3 regions of the Halomonas salsilacus genome follow, and region 3 is predicted to be linked to each of the others. Evidence: predicted binding sites of a transcription regulator. Region 3 holds the regulator's gene; each other region holds the start of a gene.
What was found. The regulator PhoB, encoded in region 3, activates phosphate uptake and scavenging genes when phosphate is short. The targets are predictions, from matches to a motif close to TGTCATANNNNTGTCANA.

Region 1: a site for PhoB is predicted at 5,448-5,465, ahead of phnD (phosphate/phosphite/phosphonate ABC transporter substrate-binding protein). Genes of this name have one in related genera too.
Region 2: a site for PhoB is predicted at 4,356-4,373, ahead of ACR80S_RS06380 (ABC transporter permease subunit). Genes of this name have one in related genera too.

What each region holds. Positions count from the first base shown of each region.
Region 1 covers NZ_JBPKAQ010000004.1:263,850-270,208, forward strand. The annotation lists gene ACR80S_RS08385 (class II fumarate hydratase) at 1-658, shown strand, start outside; gene ACR80S_RS08390 (endonuclease/exonuclease/phosphatase family protein) at 662-1,726, opposite strand; gene phnE (phosphonate ABC transporter, permease protein PhnE) at 1,816-2,625, opposite strand; gene phnE (phosphonate ABC transporter, permease protein PhnE) at 2,619-3,431, opposite strand; gene phnC (phosphonate ABC transporter ATP-binding protein) at 3,418-4,236, opposite strand; gene phnD (phosphate/phosphite/phosphonate ABC transporter substrate-binding protein) at 4,304-5,326, opposite strand; gene ACR80S_RS08415 (hypothetical protein) at 5,573-5,710, opposite strand; gene ACR80S_RS08420 (DeoR/GlpR family transcriptional regulator) at 5,898-6,359, opposite strand, start outside.
Region 2 covers NZ_JBPKAQ010000003.1:179,244-185,602, forward strand. The annotation lists gene pstB (phosphate ABC transporter ATP-binding protein PstB) at 1-244, opposite strand, end outside; gene pstA (phosphate ABC transporter permease PstA) at 322-1,998, opposite strand; gene ACR80S_RS06380 (ABC transporter permease subunit) at 2,014-4,293, opposite strand; gene ACR80S_RS06385 (PstS family phosphate ABC transporter substrate-binding protein) at 4,434-5,390, opposite strand; gene ACR80S_RS06390 (sulfite exporter TauE/SafE family protein) at 5,550-6,308, opposite strand; gene ACR80S_RS06395 (Bcr/CflA family multidrug efflux MFS transporter) at 6,301-6,359, opposite strand, start outside.
Region 3 covers NZ_JBPKAQ010000005.1:25,276-31,634, forward strand. The annotation lists gene ACR80S_RS08840 (MotA/TolQ/ExbB proton channel family protein) at 1-91, shown strand, start outside; gene ACR80S_RS08845 (ExbD/TolR family protein) at 60-470, shown strand; gene ACR80S_RS08850 (energy transducer TonB) at 467-1,279, shown strand; gene phoB (phosphate regulon transcriptional regulator PhoB) at 1,443-2,132, shown strand; gene phoR (phosphate regulon sensor histidine kinase PhoR) at 2,134-3,450, shown strand; gene cysZ (sulfate transporter CysZ) at 3,436-4,167, opposite strand; gene phoU (phosphate signaling complex protein PhoU) at 4,249-4,977, opposite strand; gene pstB (phosphate ABC transporter ATP-binding protein PstB) at 5,015-5,827, opposite strand; gene pstA (phosphate ABC transporter permease PstA) at 5,855-6,359, opposite strand, start outside.

The DNA of each region.
Region 1 (6,359 bases), on a different contig from region 3:
GGACTTGTCGCAGCAGACTGGACTGGCCTTCGCCCCCAGCGAGAGTTTCTTCGCCAGCCTCTCTTCCCAGGACGCCGCGGTGGAGCTCTCCGGGCAGCTGCGCGGGCTGGCCTGCGTGGTCATGAAGATCGCCAACGACCTGCGCTGGATGAACTCCGGCCCGCTGGCGGGGCTCGGCGAGATCGAGCTTGAGGCGTTGCAGCCGGGGAGCTCCATCATGCCGGGCAAGGTCAATCCCGTGATTCCGGAATCCGCCGCCCAGGCCGCCGCCCAGGTGATTGGCCTCGACAGCGCCGTGACGATCGCCGGGCAGAGCGGCAACTTCCAGCTCAACGTGATGCTGCCGCTGGTGGCCCACAACCTGCTCACCTCGATCACCCTGATGAGCAACACCGCCTGGCTGCTTGGCAACCGGGCCATCGCCACCTTCAAGGTGCGCGAGGAGAACCTGGCGGGGCCCCTGGCGCGCAACCCGATCCTGGTCACGGCGCTCAACGCCGTGATCGGTTACAACACCGCCGCGGCCATCGCCAAGCAGGCCTATCAGGCGGGACGGCCGATCCTGGACGTGGCCGAGGAGCAGACCGAGCTCTCCCGAGAGGAGCTCGAGCGCCTGCTGGACCCGGCGGCGCTGACCCGTGGCGGCATTCCGGAGTAGGGCTCAGGCTTCCTGATCCCGCTCCTTGCCTTCCTTGATGGTCTCCCGGGCGTCGCGGCGCTCCTCCCGGTCGGCCTTGGGCGTCTCGTGCTCGTCTGAGCGAGAGGGCCGGTAGCAGAGAGTCACCAGGATCGGGAAGTGGTCGGAGCCGATGTGCGGCAGGCGCCGCATGGCCGCCAGGGTGAAGTGTTCGCTGCTGAAGACATGGTCCAGGGGCCAGCGCAGCAGCGGGTAATCGGCGTGGAAGGTGCTGAACATGCCGCGCCCGCGTCGCGGGTCGAGCATGCCACTGACGCGGCAGAAGAGCCGGGTGGTGCGCGACCAGGCCACGTCGTTGAGATCCCCGGCCACCAGGGCGGGGGTCGGGTCCTCATGAATCGCCTTGCCCACCAGCAGCAGCTCGGCATCTCGCCACAGGGACTCCTCGCTCTCGTTCGGGGCCGGGGGGCGGGGATGCAGGGCATGCAATCGGATCACCTCACCGCTGGGCAGGGTGACGCCGGTATGGATCGAGGGGATATCGTCCTGGATCAACCACCTGATTTCGGGGTCGACCAGCGGTCGGTGCGAATAGAGGTGCATGCCGTAGAGGTTGTCCAGCGGTACCCGCACCGCGTGGGGCCAGCCCTCGTCCAGTGCCGTGTCCAGCCGTTCCTGCCACCAGGCGTCGGACTCCAGGGTCAGCACCAGATCGGGCCGGTGCTGGAGAATCAGCCGGGTCAATGACTCGGCGTCGCGGTTGGTCGTGAGCACATTGGCGACCAGCAGCGTCAGGCAGCGGTTCTCCTGCCCCGGTTCGGCGCGCTGTACCTGTACCCGCCACAGCGGTGTCCAGGGCAGGATGCGGACCGCCTGAAGTCCCAGGGTGGCGAGGCTCGCCACGAGGGCGATCCATGACCAGGGCGGATCGGCCAGCGGAACCAGCAGCGCGGACACCGTCGCCAGGGCGGCCAGCTGCAGTCGTGGGAACTCGCAGGCGCGGATCCACCACCAGTTCAACGGCGATCTCGCGACCAGGGTGGCAGCCAGCAGCGCGATGGCGAGCACCGCAAGCAGGATGGAGAACACGACATGACCTCTCGGTGGTCTCGGTGACGTCCAGGGCTCAGCGTACGCCGGATGTCACCGGTCGTGAATGCCTGGTCGTTAATGCCTGGCTAGATCACCTTGCGGCGCAGGAGCCAGGTGATCGCCTCGCCGATCAGCACCAGGACCACGATGGCGATCAGGATGGTGGCCACGGTGGGCCAGGCGAAGGTGTCGATGGCACCTTGCAGCAGTACCCCGATGCCGCCGGCCCCCACCAGCCCCAGCACCGTGGACTCGCGGATGTTGATGTCCCAGCGCAGGATGACGATGGCGAAGAAGGCCGGCATCACCTGGGGCACCACGGCGTAGGCGATCACCTTGAGCTTGGAGGCACCGGTGGCCTCCATGGCCTCCACGGGGCGGCGGTCGATCTCCTCGATCGCCTCACCCATTAGCTTGCCGATGAAGCCGATCGACCGGAACATGATCGCCAATATCCCCGCCAGCACCCCGGGGCCGAAGATCGCCACGAACAGCAGGGCCCAGATGATGGTGTTCACCGAACGGCTCGACACCAGGATGAAGCGCCCCAGCCACAGGCAGGCGCGATTGGGGGTAGTGTTCTGGGCGGCAATGTAGGAGACCGGCAGGGCGATGAAGATCGTCAGCAGGGTGGCCAGGGTGGCGATATGAACCGTCTCGATCATGGCGGTCAGAATCTGCCCGAGGCCGCTGGGGTCCGGGGGCCACATGCGCGCCCCGAGGTTCGAGATCTGGTTGGGCGCATCCCACACCCAGGGCCAGAAGATATCGATGTCGCGCACCGCCCAGACGACCACCATCAGCGTCACCAGCAGCACGGCATAGCGGGTCAGGCGCTCCCGGCGGTCGTAGCGTCGCCAGACGCGGTCGGCCAGGGCGTCGGCATGATCTACCATATCTTCTTCCTCACCCAGCCGCTGATGCCCTCGCTGACCAGGATCACCGCGATGATGATCAGCAGGATGGCGAAGGCGAAGTCATAGTCGTAGCGTCCGAAGGCGTTCATCAGGGTGCCGCCGATGCCGCCGGCCCCGACAATCCCCACCACGGCCGAGGCGCGCAGGTTGCTGTCGAGCTGGTACATCGAGAGCCCCACCTGGCGCGGCAGGATCTGCGGAAACACCGCATAGAACAGGATGGCCAGGTAGCCGGCGCCGGTGGCGCGCATCGCCTCCACCTGGCCCCAGTCGATCTCCTCGATCTCCTCGGCGAGCAGCTTGCCGACGAAGCCGATGGAGTAGAGGGTCAGAGTGAGGATCCCGGCCAGCGGACCGAAGCCCACCGCGGCGACGAATAGGATGGCGACAATCACCGGGTGGAAGCTGCGCGAGATGATGATCACCGCGCGGCCGAACAGGTAGACCGGCAGCGGGGCAACGTTGCGTGCCGCCATCACCGCGAAGGGAATCGACAGCGCCACCCCAAGCAGGGTGGCCAGGATGGCGATCTGGAAGCTCTCCTTGAAGCCGGTCAGCAGCAGGGCGCCGCGCTCGAAACTCGGTGGAAAGCCGCCGCCGAAGATGCGTGCGGCCCGGGGCAGGCCCTCGCCGATCCGCGCCCAGTTGAACGGCAGGCTGCCGAAGGCCCAGACCAGGTAGACCAGTAGCACCAGCCAGGCGCCGTAGCGCAACCAGGGATTGGCGATGAAGGGGGGCTTGCGCCAGGTGCGGGGGATGGCGCCCTCGCGGTCAGAGCGGGTCATGGGGCACGCCTCGCTTGGCCTGGGCGGGGGAGGGGGCGGACGTTGCCGTCGGCTCCTCCTCGGGGGACTCGATGCCGCCGTAGATGGCGTCCAGGGCATCCCGGGTGAAGTCGTCGGGGGCGCCATCGAAGATCATCCTGCCATGGCGCAGGCCGACGATGCGCTCGGTGTAGGTCCTGGCCTGGGCGACGTTATGGATGTTGATCAGCACCGGCAGCGATAGCTCGCTCGCCAGGCTCTGCAGCAGGATCATGATCTGCTCGGAGGTGCGTGGGTCCAGGGAGGCGGTGGGCTCGTCGGCGAGCAGCACCTCTGGTTCCTGCATCAGCGCCCGTACCACGCCGACGCGCTGGCGCTCGCCGCCGGACAGGGCGTCGGCGCGCTTGTTGGCATAGTTGGCGATGCCTACCCGCTCCATGAGGGTGAAGGCCCGCTCGATATCCTCGCGGGGATAGCGACGGGAGATGGCCTGGTAGAGGTTCACGTAGCCGAGCCGGCCGGCCAGCACGTTCTCCATCACCGTGAGCCTGTCGATCAGGTTGAAGCCCTGGAAGACCATGCCGATCTTGCGGCGGGCGCGGCGTAACGCCGAGCCCTTGAGCGTCACCAGCTCGGTGCCGTTGAGCCGAATCGAGCCAGAGGTGGGCTCCACCAGGCGATTGATACAGCGCAGCATGGTGCTCTTGCCGGCCCCGGAGGCCCCGACGATGGAGACCACGCTGTTGTCTTCCACGACCAGATCCAGCCCCTGGAGGACGGGCTCGTCATGACCGTAGCGCTTGACCAGCTTCGAGATTTCCAGCATTCATCCACCTCGCCATGACGATTCGCAAGCGGCGCTGCCCCCGGGTGTGCGGGGGCAGCGACAGAGGTCACTCGAGGTTGTCGCGGGTATAGCGAACGTCGTTGGCCGCCTGTATGGTGCGGATGACCTGCCAATTGTCCCTGTAGTTGATCGGGACAAACTTCTCGACCCCCTCGAATTCGTCGCCGAGGGCCGTGCCGACGAAATCGAAGCTGAAGAAGGCCTCCTTGATCTTCTCGACCAGGTCGGGATGCAGGTTGTGGGCGTAGTTGTAGGAGGTGGTGGGGAAGGCGTCGGTCTCGTAGATGATCTTGACGTCCTCCTCGTCATAGAGGCCGCGGGCCGCCATGCGCTCGACCACCTCGGAGGCTACCGGGGCCGCGTCGTAGTCCCGCGCCACCACGCCCAGCATCGACTGGTCGTGGCTGCCGGAGTAGACCACCTCGTAGTCCTCGTCGGGGACGATGCCGAGTTCGGGGAAGAGGGCTCGCGGGGCCAGGTTGCCGGAGTTGGAGGTTGGCGAGGTGTGGGCCACCCGCTTGCCGGCGAGGTCGGTGAGTTCGTCGATGCCGGAATCGACGTGGGTATAGACCTGCAGGGTGTAGCCGAACTGGCCATCGTCGGAGCCCATCAGCGCAAAGGGCACGGCGCCGGCCAGGTTGACGGCGAAGGGCGTCGGTCCCGTGGAGAAACCGGCGATGTGCAGGCGACCGCTGCGCATGGCCTCGACCTGGGCGGCGTTGGACTGCACGGCGAAGAAGCGCACGTCGCGTTCGGTCACCTCCTCGAGGTGGTTGATGAAGGGCTGCCAGATGTCCGAGTAGATGGCCGGGTCTTCCACCGGCGTATAAGCGAAGATCAGGGTGTCGGGATTGGCCCACTCGGACTCGTCGGCGGGCAGGTCGGCAACCATGTCACCGTCCTCGTCGCAGAAGATGGCGTCCAGATCGCCGCGGGGGCAGTCGGCCAGCGCAGGCGCAGCCATCAGCATCGACAGCGGCAACAGGGCGGAGGCCGCCAGGGCAGTGAGGGGGAATCTTCTTGATGCGACGGGTGACGCATTTGTTGACTTCACGGAGACGATTTGCATGGCGTGCCTCTGGATTGTTGTTGTTGAGTCTTGCGGTTGAGTCGACAGGGCGATGCTCGAAACTCGACATGCCCCACCCGGTGGTGAGTGCATTCGAAAGATTGCTCTTCAATCTAGGTTTTGTGACGAATCGATGTCAATCACTTTACCCGACTGGTCAGGTCGCCTCACGCCATGCGCCGGCCTGTTCTCGGCAGCGCCTCGAAGGGGGCCACCCAGGTCGCGGCACTGCCATCGCTGGCCGTCTCACGCCGACGTCGTCGCGGCGTCCCCGGTCGGCGCCGCTCCGGTCGCCGCCAGGTAATCGCTGGCGATGCCCGCGCCGTTGATGCCGCCGCCGATCACGAAGAGATCGAGAAGCCCTGGCTGTGGTGTCGTCGTCATGTCCCGCTCCGCCAATGTCGCTCATCCTGCAGGGGCCGTCGCCACGTGATGATTGAAATCGAACATATTGAATTCACAAGCGAACATCAAGAGGCGACATCGAGCGTCCGAACAGTCGATTTATCCGGTTCGGCCGTGTGAGCTGTGGGCAGGTGCATCGGGCCCCGTCAGCGAGGCCGTTAAAGGGTCAGTCGGCGATATGCATCGTCACGTCATGACTGGCCATCAGCTGGCAGATGGCCTGGGGCGGGCGGCGGTCGGTAAACAGCGCGTCGATCTGGGCGATGTTGCCCTGGCGCACCGAGGGGTTGCGATGGAACTTGGAGTGATCGGCGGCGAGATAGACCTGCCGGGAATTGCGGATGATCGCCTGGGCGACACGAACCTCCTGGTAGTCGAACTCCAGCAATGAGCCATCCTCGTCGATGCCGCTGATGCCGATGATGCCGTAGTCGACCTTGAACTGGTTGATGAAGTCGATGGTAGCCTCGCCGATGATCCCGCCGTCCCGTGATCGCACCTGGCCGCCGGCGATGATCACGTTAAAGTCCTCCTTGTGTTGGAGGATAGCGGCCACGTTGAGGTTGTTGGTGATCACCTCGAGGTCGCGGTGCTCCAGCAGGGCCTCAGCTACCACCTCGTTGCTGGT
Region 2 (6,359 bases), on a different contig from region 3:
CCACCAGATCATTCATGCGATTGAAGCAGCGCAGCAGGGTCGACTTGCCGCAGCCGGACGGCCCGATGAAGGCGGTGACCTTGTTGCGAGGGATATCCAGGTTGATGCCCTTGAGCGCCTGCTCCTTACCGTAGAAGAGATTGAGGTCACGCACCTGGAAGGTGACGCCCTTCATGCCCGAGGGAGTCTTGGCATGGCTGGCGACGGGACGGGGAGCGGTAGTCGCGGTAGTCATTGAGGTCATGGTCTCGTGTCTCGTGTCTCGTGTTCTGGCGATCGGCGGCCTCGACCGCCGATCGGTATCCGGAGAATCGCCGTCAATCAGTCGGAAGCGGCGCGGTAGCGCTCACGCAGCCGGTTTCGGATGCTGATGGCGGTCAGGTTAAGCACAATGATCAGAATCACCAGCACCAGCGCCGTGGCATAGACCAGCGGGCGGGCGGCCTCGACGTTGGGGCTCTGGAAGCCCACATCATAGATATGGAAGCCGAGGTGCATGATCTGTCGCTCCAGATGGACGAACGGGAAGGTCATATCCACCGGCAGGGTCGGCGCCAGCTTGACCACCCCCACCAGCATCAGCGGCGCTACCTCACCCGCGGCCCGGGCGATGGCCAGGATCATGCCGGTCATCATCGCCGGTGTGGCCAGCGGCACCACCACTTTCCACAGCGTCTCTGACTTGGTCGCCCCCAGCGCCAGGGAGCCATGGCGCACCGAGGAAGGAATCCTCGCCAGCCCCTCCTCGGTGGAGACGATCACCACCGGCAGGGTCAGCAGCGCCAGCGTCAATGAGGCCCAGATCAGCGCCGGCGAGCCGAAGGTGGGGGATGGCAGCCGCTCCGAGTAGAACAGCTGGTCGATGGACCCCCCCATGGTGTAGATGAAGAAGCCCAGGCCGAAGACCCCGTAGACGATGGAGGGCACCCCGGCGAGATTGTAGACCGAGATACGGATCAGGCGAAGCAGTGGCCCCTGCTTGGCATACTCGCGCAGGTAGATGGCCGCCAGCACGCCGAAGGGACTGACGATCATGGACATCAGCAGCACCATGGTCACGGTGCCGAAGATGGCCGGGAAGATGCCGCCGGCCGTGTTGGCCTCGCGAGGCTCGCCGCTGACGAAGGCCCAGAACTGCTGAACATACTCCACCACCTTGGCGGTCAGGGTCAGGCTGTTGGGCTGCACGGCCCGCACGATATCGCCGATGCGAATCTGCACTTCCTCGCCACCGGTGACCGATGCCACCAGGGTGTCGCGATAGAGTTCACGGCGCAGGATATCGATCTCACCGCGCAGGGTCTGGAACTCCTCCTGCAGAATGGCTTGCCGATCCTGGATCTGGCCCAGCTGCGCCTGAAGCACGTCGGGATCGATATCGGGATCCCGCTGCAGGGCACGCTCGCGCAGGCGCAGCTCTTCCATTTCCGCGCTGATCACCCCCACATCGTTACGCTCGATTTGATTCAGCTCACCATAGAGCGTGTTGGCGCGGGCGACCCGAGACTGCAGGGCGTCCCACAGACCCTCGCCCTCGGCGACCACCTCGCCCGCTTCCAGCACCCGCAGCGCATAGCCGAAGAAGTCGCCCCACTCGCGGCGCTCCAGGCGCATGGCATCCGGCGGCGCCTGCCACTCCGTCATCTGCAGTTCGGCGTACCAGGCAAAATCATTGCCGGTCACGTCCCGGTTGCCCTGCTTGATCAAATGTCGGACAACCAGGTCATCGTTATCGAGCTCGGGAGGCACCGCAATGCCCGCATCCCGCGCCACGGGAACGGGAATGGTCTCGGCACGCACGTGCTCCCCCATCACCATCTGGCCAAGGCCCAGTTCGGGGTCGCCGACCTGGAACTCGACAATCTCGGTGGGATAGAAGTGGCTGAGGCCGCGCACGGCGATCAGGCCGATCAACCCCACCACCATGATGACCGAAATCGCCACCGCGCCGGCATTCAACCACACCCAGGGGGCACCGCTTTTCCACCAAAGTTTCATCGTTGTCTCCCGGACTCAGAGGTTGCCGTAGCGCTTGCGCAGGCGCTGGCGAATGATTTCGGCAAGGGTATTGACCACGAAGGTCATGGCGAGCAGCACCAGCGCCGCCAGGAAGAGGACCCGGAAGTGGCTGGACCCCACCGCGGCTTCCGTCATTTCCACCGCGATGTTGGCCGACAGGGTGCGCATGCCCTCGAAGATATTGAAATTCATGATTGGGCTGTTGCCGGTGGCCATCAGCACGATCATCGTCTCACCCACCGCACGGCCGAAGCCCATCATCACCGCAGAGAACATGCCGACGCTGGCGGTAGGCAGGACTACGCCAACCACGGTCTGCCAGCGGGTGGCGCCCAGCGCCAGGGAACCCTGGGTGAGATGCTTGGGCACGTTAAAGACCGCATCCTCCGCGATGGAGAAGATGGTCGGAATCACCGCGAAGCCCATGGCGATGCCGACCACCAAAGCGTTGCGCTGGTCGTAGGTGAAGCCATTATCGGTCAGCCACTGTCGCATGCTGCCATCGAAGAACATGATCTCCACATAGGGGCTCGCCGTGACACAGGCCCAGCCGATGAAGATGATGATCGGCATCAGCAGCACTGCCTCCCAACCGTCGGGCACCCGGGTGCGCAAGCGCTCGGGCAGTAAACTCCACAGATAGGCAAAGACCAGCATGGCGATGGGCATCAGGATCAGGATGCTGAACACTGCCGGCAACCGGTTCTCGACGAAGGGAGCGAGCCACAGGCCGGCCAGGAAGCCGAGAATGACCGTGGGCAGCGCCTCCATCACCTCGATGGTGGGCTTCACCTTGCCGCGCAGCTTCGGCGACATGAAGTAGGCGGTGTAGATGGCCCCCATCAGTGCCAGCGGCGTGGCAAACAGCATCGCGTAAAACGCCGCCTTCAAGGTGCCCAGGGTCAGGGGCATAAGGCTCATCTTCGGCTCGTACTCATCGCCGCCGGCGGTGGACTGCCACACATAGCGAGGCTCGCTGCTGCCCTCATACCAGACCTTCTGCCACAGGGAGGAGAAGGAGATACCGGGGTGTGCATTATTGACGCTGGCCACCTGTAGCTGATGGTTCTCGTCGGCAATCAGCGCCATCGAGTTAACCGGCGAGATGGCGATACGCGCCAGGGGGCCTTCGGTCATCGTCCCATCGAAGACGTCAGCCCCCGCCGTGGCGTGGTGAATGCCCATATTCCCAAGCTCATCACCCACCAAAAAGCCCCGCCGCATGTGCTCCGGTGCGATATGGGTGATCGGGGCCTCATAGCGGGCGAAGTCACGAACATGGGCCAGGTCATACTGGTTCTGGGCATCGCGGACGGGAAAGTACTGACGTACTTGACCGTCGGAGGTGCCGGCGATGATCGATACCGTGCCATTGAGATAGGCCATCTCAGACACGTAGCCGTTATCAGTGACCTGAACGGCGCCGAGGTAACGGGGATTGCTGAGATTGCCAATATTGTAGTGATGGATGTAGCCCGCATCGTCGGAGACGTAGAGGTGACGGTAGCGGTTGTCGATCAGGATCTGACGGGCGCGACCCTCAAAGCCGGGCAGCTCGGCCGTGGTCTGCTCCACGGTCACCGCGCCGGTCATGATGTTCTCCTGGCGATCGAAGGAGGTCACCATCAAGGTGCCGTCTTCGAGCTCGGCGGCGGCATAGGTACCGCGATCACTGAGTTGCAAGCCCAGCACCTGGATGGCACGTCCCTCCTCGTCCAGGGTCAGGGGTTCCTCACCGAGGGGAAACTTCAGCTCGGGCTCGATGTGGCGCAGGTTATCCGGGTAGGTGATCGCGTAGTCCACCTGGCCGAGGCTGATGGCCCCGTTATCGTAGCCGTAGGCGAAGGCCCCCGTGGTAGCGAAGGCGGTCGCGAAAGCTGTGCGCGTCGCGCCATCGGGCCGAGGCATCTCGAACGACGAACGCAAGCCCCCCCCCTCCAGGTCGAAGAAGGTGATGCGCCCCGTGTCGGTGAAACTCGCCCCCAGGGTGTCGTAGCGATCGATGGTCAGGTGTTCGAGTGACTCGCCGCTTTCCATTCCGGGAATGGCATAGGTCTGCTCGGTCGATACCTGGGCCGACTTGAAGAGCGGCATGACCTCGGAGAAGAGGTAGACGAAGATCATCCCGAGGGCGATCACGACCCCGATGCCGGCGGCACCAATACCGTACCGGGAAATGTTGTCCTTCAGCGTGCGCTTGCGCCGCAGGCGCTCACGCTGCTCAGGGGTGGGCAGCAGCGATCTGCCTTGACCCGACGTGGGGCGTTGGGACATGTCATTCATGGCGGATGGGCAATCCCGTCAGGTGGAAAGATACGCAGAGGGTAATCAGGGACCGTGACAGCTATGTGACAGTCCCTGAAATAAGAAAGGGGCGCCTGAGCGCCCCGGATACAGCCTTTACTAGTTGCTGATTAGTCGAGACCCAACTCGCCGCGCACGCGGCTGGCCACGGTCTCGGGCAGCGGGATGTAGCCGTCGCGGGCGGTTACTTCCTGACCCTGCTTGGAGAGCACCATCTTCAGGAACTCGGCCTGCTGCGGGGCCAGATCCTCGTTGGGGTGCTTGTTCACGTAGACGAACAGGAAGCGCGCCAACGGGTAATTCTCGTTATCCACCTCGAAGGCTTCTTCGCCCTCGTCGCGGGCCACCGGCACGGCGCGGACCTGGGAGGTGATGTAGCCGATGCCGGAGTAGCCGATGCCGTTGATCGACTCGCTTACGCCCTGCACCACCGAGGCGGAACCCGGCTGCTCGTTGATGGAGTCCTTGAAGTCACCGCCGCACAGGGCATTCTCGGCGAAGAAGCCGTAGGTGCCGGAGACAGCGTTACGACTGTAAAGGGTCATGTCACGGTTTGACCAACTGCCTTCCAGGCCCAACTGACCCCAGCGGGTGATATCTTCCGGGTAGCCGCAGCGTCGAGTGTCGGAGAAGATCGCGTCGACCTGCGGTACGGTGATGCTTTCCAGGGGGTTATCCTGGTTGACGTAGATGGCCAGGGCATCGATGGCCACCGGCACCATGGTGGGCGGATAGCCGTGGCGATCCTCGAAGGCCTGCACTTCGGATGTACGCATCTCACGGCTCATTGGGCCGAACTGGGAGGTGCCCTCGGTCAGGGCGGTGGGGGCGGTGCTGGAACCAGCGCCCTGGATCTGGATGTTGATGTTCGGATAGAAGCCCGCGAACTCCTCGGCCCAGAGGGTCATCAGGTTGTTCAGGGTGTCGGAACCGATGCTGGTCATGTTGCCGGAGATGCCACTGGCACGCTCATAGGTCGGCAGGTTGGGATCGACGCGTTCCGCCATAGCGGCAGTGCTGACGAAAGAGGCACCGATAACGGCGGCAGCGATGAGCTTGAATTTCATCTTGGTCTCCAGGTGTCGTGCGGCTGTGCCACAGCGTTGAGGACTCGATCCGCAATCCGTGGATCGATGGGGGCGACTATAGGGAGACCGCATGACACTTCGGTGACATGGCGCGCCGAGTTGATGAATATTGTGTGACAGCACGACCTGGGCGCACCGTCAGAACAGCAGCCCCAGCGCCGCCAGGGTGCAGAGGGCCAGCGAGACCCCCTGAAGCAGGCGGCGGTCGAGGCGATGGGCGACGCGGCTGGCCAGCCAGCTGCCGGCCAGCACCCCCGGGGTGAAGGTCAGCGCCATGCCGAAGTGCCAGGGCCGGATCAGCCCCGCCAGGGCCAGGGTGACCAGCGTCATCAGCGCCGTGACCACGAAGAAGGCCGAGAGGGTGCCGCGCAGCCGATCCGGCGAGAAGCCGTGTAGCAGCAGCACCAGGGGCGGGCCGCTCAGCGCAGCCACAGTGCCGAGGATCCCCGAGAAAACCCCAGCGCCGAACAGAGTGGCGCGGTTGACCGGCAGGCGGAAGCGGAACAGGGTCACCGCCACGGCGAACAGCACACTGCCGGCGATCAGCTTTTCCAGCACCGCCATGGGCGTGGCGATCAACAGCCACAGCCCCAGGGCATTGCCGGGGACCCGACCCACCAGGGCCATGCCGATCTCGGCCAGGCGCACCTCGCGCCAGTAGTGGCGCAGGGTGGTCAGTGCCACCGTGAAGCCGAACAGCACCAGAATCACCGGCACCAACCGCGGCTCCAGCATCAGCAGCAGCGGCGCCCCCACTACGGCCAGGCCAAAGCCGGTGGCGCGCTGCACGAAGGCGCCCAGCGCCAGCACGGCGGCACACCAGAGCCAGATCGCGGGGCTCATGTCGAGCCAAGTCCCGGGGATCATGTCCAGCCAGGCCAGCAGCGCTTCAGGCATGGCCAGGGCGGCCCGCCAGCAAACGCAGCCCCAGGTTGCCGATCAACGCCG
Region 3 (6,359 bases):
CATTCGGCGCGAAGACCAATGGCTGCACGACCAACTGGCCAAGGCCCTGGAGGATAGGCATGCGCAAGCGCCGTCGTCCCGGTCCCCTTGAGGGGGATGCCAGTGAGATCAATCTGACCCCGATGCTGGACGTGGTCTTCATCATGTTGATCTTCTTCATCGTCACCACCAGCTTCATCAAGGAGAGCGGTGTCGAGATACAGCGCCCGGAGTCCAGTGCCGCCACCCCCCAGCTGGAGACTCAACTGCTGGTGGCGATTACCCGTGACGGCGCCGTCTGGCTGGATGGCCAGGCGGTCGACGCCCATCGGGTGGGCGAACGCGTCGCTGCCCTGATCAGCGATGACGGCGGGGTAGTAATCCAGGCGGATCGCGAGACCACCACGGGCCTGCTGATCGAGGTGATGGACCGTATCCGCGAGGCCGGGATCGAGGAGATTGCGGTGGCCGCAACCCGGAGAGAACCGTGATTCGCGGACTCACCGCGGCGCTGGCCGGCACGCTCATGGCACTGCTGCTGTTCTGGCTACTGGCGCTGATCGTGTCGCCTCAAGAGGCGGGTCATGATGCGGCCGACGAGCCCATCAGGCTGAGCATCGTCGAGACGCCTGTCACGGCGGAGGAGCCAGCGCCGGCACCCGCCGACACCCTCGCGTTGGATACCATGCTGCCGGAGCTCGCCGAGGCGATACCGGAGCCCACACCGGAGCCAGTGCCCGAGCCCGCGCCGGAGCCAGTGCCGGAGCCAGTGCCGGAGCCAGCGCCGGAGCCAGCGCCGGAGCCGGAGCCAGCGCCGGAGCCAGCGCCGGAGCCAGCGCCGGAGCCAGCGCCGGAGCCAGCACCGGAGCCTGACCTACCGTCACCACCCGACCCTGTCGCCCCCCCCGCCGAGTCAGCGCCAGAGCCGGCAAGAGAGGCTCCTTCCACGACGGCCTCACCCATCGCATCAGCCTCCTCATCGGCTGTCAGCCAAGCCGATACCGGGTCGACCGAGTCGGCCGGCCGCGGACCCGTGGATGTCGGAGCACTGGCACCGACCCACCTGGTCCCACCCGAGTATCCGGCACGGGCCCGGCGCCGGCGCATCGAGGGTCACGTAACGCTGGAGTTCCTGATCCTGGCCGATGGCGGCGTCGACCCGCAAAGCCTGCGAGTGACCGCTTCCCAGCCTCCCGATGTCTTCGATGAGGCCGCTCTGCGTGCCGTGGCGCGCTGGCGCTTCGAGCCGGCCGAGGGACGACGGCGCGCCTTTCAGCATCTGGAATTCCAGTTGAGGTGATCCCATGTCATGGACCGATAGTGGGGAGGACTGGCTGCCTCTCGGGCGTCTCGCCCATGTCTGGGCACGCCCCCTGCCGCGGTCGCCAGGCGTGATTGTCATGCGAGTGTCATACTGACGTGGTGATATCGTCATCGATTCATCACTGCTCCGAGGCTTCCGGATGACCGCCAAGACCGTTCTGATCGTCGATGATGAGGCGCCGATCCGCGAGATGATCGCGGTGGCACTGGAGATGGCCGACTACCGCGTGCTCGAGGCGGACAGCGCCCAGGACGCCCACGCCATGATCGTCGACCACCAGCCCGACCTGGTGCTGCTTGACTGGATGATGCCGGGCACCAGCGGCATCGAACTGGCCCGCCGCCTGAAGCGCGAACCGACCACCGCCGAGCTGCCGATCATCATGCTCACCGCCAAGGGCGAGGAGGACAACAAGATCCAGGGACTCGAGGCCGGTGCCGACGACTACATTACCAAGCCCTTCTCGCCCCGCGAGTTGGTCGCCCGCCTCAAGGCGGTGCTGCGACGCGCCACGCCCCAGGGCATCGAGGAGGCCGTGGAGGTGGACGGCCTGCTTCTCGACCCGGTAAGCCACCGGGTCAGCGCCAGCGGCAAGGCCGTGGAGATGGGCCCCACCGAGTATCGCCTGCTGCAGTTCTTCATGACCCACCAGGAACGCGCCTACACCCGCAGCCAGTTGCTGGATCAGGTCTGGGGGGGCAATGTCTACGTGGAGGAGCGCACCGTGGACGTCCATATCCGTCGCCTGCGCAAGGCGCTGGGTGACCGTCACCAGCACCTGGTACAGACGGTGCGTGGCACCGGCTACCGGTTCTCCGCCAAGGGCTGACGTGGGCCTCTGGAAGCGGGAACTGTGGCGTTTCATCCTGCTGGCCGGCAGTGGCCTGCTGATCGGCTGGCTGGTTTCCCATACCTGGGAGGGTCTGGCCGTCGGCCTGGCCGCTTGTCTGGCCTTTCATCTGCGCCAGCTCTACCGCCTCCACCGCTGGCTGACCCTCACGCCCCAGGACGCTCCGCCTGCCACCACGGGCGTGTGGGGCGAGCTGTTCGACCGCCTCTACCGCTACCAGAAGGGGCAGCGCCACACCCAGGAGCGGCTGCTGGGCATCATCAAGCGCATCCAGGAGTCCTCCGAGGCGATGCGCGACAGCGTGGTGATGCTCGACCGCCACGGTGACCTGGAGTGGTGGAACAGCGCCGCGGAACGCATGCTGGGACTGCGCACCGCCCATGATCGCGGCCACCACATCACCAACCTGCTGCGCGACCCACGCTTCATCGACTATTTCCACGCCCGCGACTACCGCGAACCGTTGACCCTGCCCTCGCCCATCGACGAGCAGATGGTGCTGCAGTTCCAGATCACCCTCTACGGCGACGATGAGCGGCTGCTGATGGCTCGCGACATCACCCGCCTGCACCGCCTGGAGGAGATGCGCCGCGACTTCGTGGCCAATGTCTCCCACGAGCTGCGGACCCCCCTCACCGTGCTGGCCGGCTACCTCGAGACCTACGCCACCTACGCCGACCAGCTGCCGCAGCGCTTCGCCCGGGGGCTGCCCCGGATGCAGGAGCAGACCAGCCGCATGCAGAACCTGGTGAGCGATCTGCTGCTGCTGTCGCGGTTGGAGATCGACCGAGGCGGCCAGGACCACGCTCCCCTGGCCATGGATACCCTGCTGGCGAGCGTGCACCGCGACGCCACGGCACTCTCCGCCGGCCGCCACACCATCGAGGTGGAACTGGTGGAGCCCAAGGCGCTGCTCGGCAGCGAACAGGAGATCCGCAGCGCCCTCTCCAACCTGGCCTTCAACGCGGTGCGCTACACCCCCGAGGGCAGCCGTATCGTACTGCGCTGGCTACCCAGGGGAGACGGCGCCAGCCTGGAGGTGGAGGATAACGGCATGGGCATCGACCCGGTGCACCTGCCACGGCTCACCGAGCGCTTCTATCGGGTCGACAAGGGGCGCAGCGCCGCCACTGGCGGCACAGGGCTCGGCCTGGCCATCGTCAAGCACGTGCTGCTGCGCCACGACGCCCGCCTGGAGATCGACTCCCACCCCGGCCGGGGCGCCCGCTTCCGCTGCCTGTTTCCCGCCGAGCGACTCAGGGCTGAGACCGCCGAGAAGGCCTCAGCGGGGCGCTGAGACCGCCAGCTCCCGGTAGTGCTGGTTCCACATCAGCACCGCCGCGGAAACGGCACCCGGCAGCAGAAAGAGGTTGGCCAGCGGGATCCAGGTCACCAGGGTCACGCAGCCACCGAAGGTGAGGCTCTGCCACCAGCGGGCGCGCAGGCGCCTTCGCATGTCGGCGAAGCTCACCTTGTTATTGTCCATGGGATAGTCCAGGTAGGCGATGGCCATCACCCACGCGGAGAACAGTGCCCAGAGCAGCGGGGCGAGGAGGTTGAGGCCGGGAATCCAGCTCACCACCAGCAGCAGCAGGGCCCGGGGCGCGATATAGGCCAGCTTGACCAGCTCGCGCCCCAGGGCATCCACCGCCGTCTTCATGAAACCGCGATCGTCCAGGGGGGGGCGCCCGGTCGCCGCCACCTCCACCCTGGCCGCCAGGAAGCCGTAGAAGGGCGCGGCGATCAGGTGGGTCACCAGGGTGAAGGTGAAGAAGACGATGATCACCAGGCTGATCACGAACAGCGGCCAGATCAGCCACTCCAGCCAGGCAAGCCACTCGGGCACCAGCGCCATCCAGCCCTCCAGCCAGCCGCCGAAGTTGGCCAACACCACGCGCAGTACGACGATGTAGACCAGCAGATTGACGACGATGGGCGCGAAGACATAGCGGCGCAGGCCAGGGGAGTAGGCCAGGCGGGTACCCCGGGTCAGGGCGGTCACGGCATCGAGCATGGTGATTCCTTCAGACGATACGACACAGGCCGCCGCCGAGGGCGGTGGCCTGCGTCATTGACGGCCAATCCCCGCGTCAGGTCAATCCTTGCGGGTGAGTGCCTGTTCGTCGAGGTCGTCCGGATCGGTGTGGCGGATATCGAGGCCCTTGACCAGGTAGACCACGTACTCGGCCAGGTTGTTGGCATGATCGCCGATGCGCTCCAGGGCCCGCAGGATCCACATCAGGTTGAGAATCGGCGAGATCAAGCGGGCGTCCTCCATCATGAAGGTCATCAGCGAGCGCATGGCGCTGCGGTACTCCTCGTCCACCTTCTCGTCCTCATGGACCAGCTCCAGCGCCAGCTCGATGTCGAAGCGCGCGAAGGAGGTCAGCGCATCGCGTACCATGCGGCGGACGTGCTCGCTGATCATGCGCACCTCGACGAAGCCGCGAGTACCGTTGTCGGCTTCGATCAGGTCGCCGGCGTTGCGGGCAATCTTGCTCGCCTCGTCGCCGATGCGCTCCAGGTCGGAGGCGGCGCGGATCACCGCCAGCACCAGGCGCAGATCGGAGGCCGCCGGCTGGCGGCGCGCCAGCACCTGGGTGCACTCCTCGTCGATCTTGATCTGCATGTCGTTGACCGCGCGGTCGTTCTCCACTACCCGGCGGGCCAGCTCGGAATCCCCTTCGAGGAGCGCCTCCACGGCCTCCTGGATCTGCTTCTCCACCAGACCACCCATGGCCATCAGGTGGGTCTTGAGCTCCTCGAGCTCCTGATTGAACTGCCGCGAGATATGGCGGCTGTGGATATCGCTGGTAATGTCCATGGTGCTCTCCTCCTGGGGATGGGCCTGGGGCACGCCATCAGGCCATGCGCCCGGTGATGTAGTTCTCGGTTCGCGCGAGGCGCGGATTGGTGAACAGGGTGTCGGTGGCGCCGTACTCCACCAGCTCGCCCTCGTGCAGGAAGGCGGTGTAGTCGGAAACCCGCGCCGCCTGCTGCATGTTGTGGGTGACCAGCACCAGGGTCAGCTGCGACTTCAGGTTGCGGATCAGCTCCTCGATCTTCAGCGTCGAGATCGGGTCCAGCGCCGAGGCCGGCTCGTCGAGCAGCAGCACTTCGGGGCCCACCGCCAGGGTGCGGGCGATCACCAGGCGTTGCTGCTGGCCACCGGAGAGCGCCCAGGCCGAACCCTTAAGGCGGTCCTTGACCTCGCCCCACAGGGCCGCCGACCGCAGCGCCCACTCGACGACGTCGTCCAGCTGCCGCTTGCGAATCCCGCCCTGCAGGCGCAGCCCGAAGGCCACGTTGTCGTAGATCGACATCGGAAACGGGTTCGGGACCTGGAAGACCATCCCCACCCGCCGGCGCAGTTCCGCCACCTCCACCTCCGGGGCGCGGATATCCTGCCCTTCGAGGCGAATCCTTCCGCTCAGCTGCACCTCATCGTTGAGGTCGTGTAGCCGGTTCAAGGCGCGCAGCAGCGTCGACTTTCCGCATCCCGAGGGCCCGATGAAGGCGGTGACCCGATGACGCGGAACACGCAGCGTCAGCTCACGCAGCGCCGGCGTCTCGCCGTAGGCCAGGCTCAGCCCTTCAATCTCCAGGCAGCAGGCGGCCGGGTCGAAGTCGATGATCGGGCCGCCGTCGGCCGACCGCGGCGAGAAGACGGGCATCGGGTTCACACTCCTCGGACGGTGCCACTAACCGCGCGGCAGCGCTCCATGACGCGCCCTGAGATGATGGCGCAGAAATATTGCAGTCAGGTTAAGCACCAGGATCACCAGCACCAGCAGCAGGGCGGTGGCGTAGACCAGCGGCAGGGCCGCCTGGACATCGCCGCCGTGGAAGGCCACGTCGTAGATGTGGTAGCCCAGGTGCATGAACTTCCGCTCAAGATGCAGGAAGGGGAAGTCACCGTCCACCGGCACCTGGGGCGCCAGCTTGGCGACCCCCACCAGCATCAGCGGCGCCACCTCGCCGGCCGCCCGGGCCACGGCCAGGATGACCCCGGTGAGCATGGCCGGCGCGGTCATCGGCAGCACTACCCGTGTCAGCATCTCCACTCGGGTAGCGCCCAGCGCCAGGGCCCCCTCGCGCTGGTGGTTCGGTACCCGGGCCAGCCCCTCCTCGGTGGCCACGATCACCACCGGCAGCGTCAGCAGGGCCAGGGTCAGCGAGGCCCACAGCAGCCCCCCGGTACCGAAG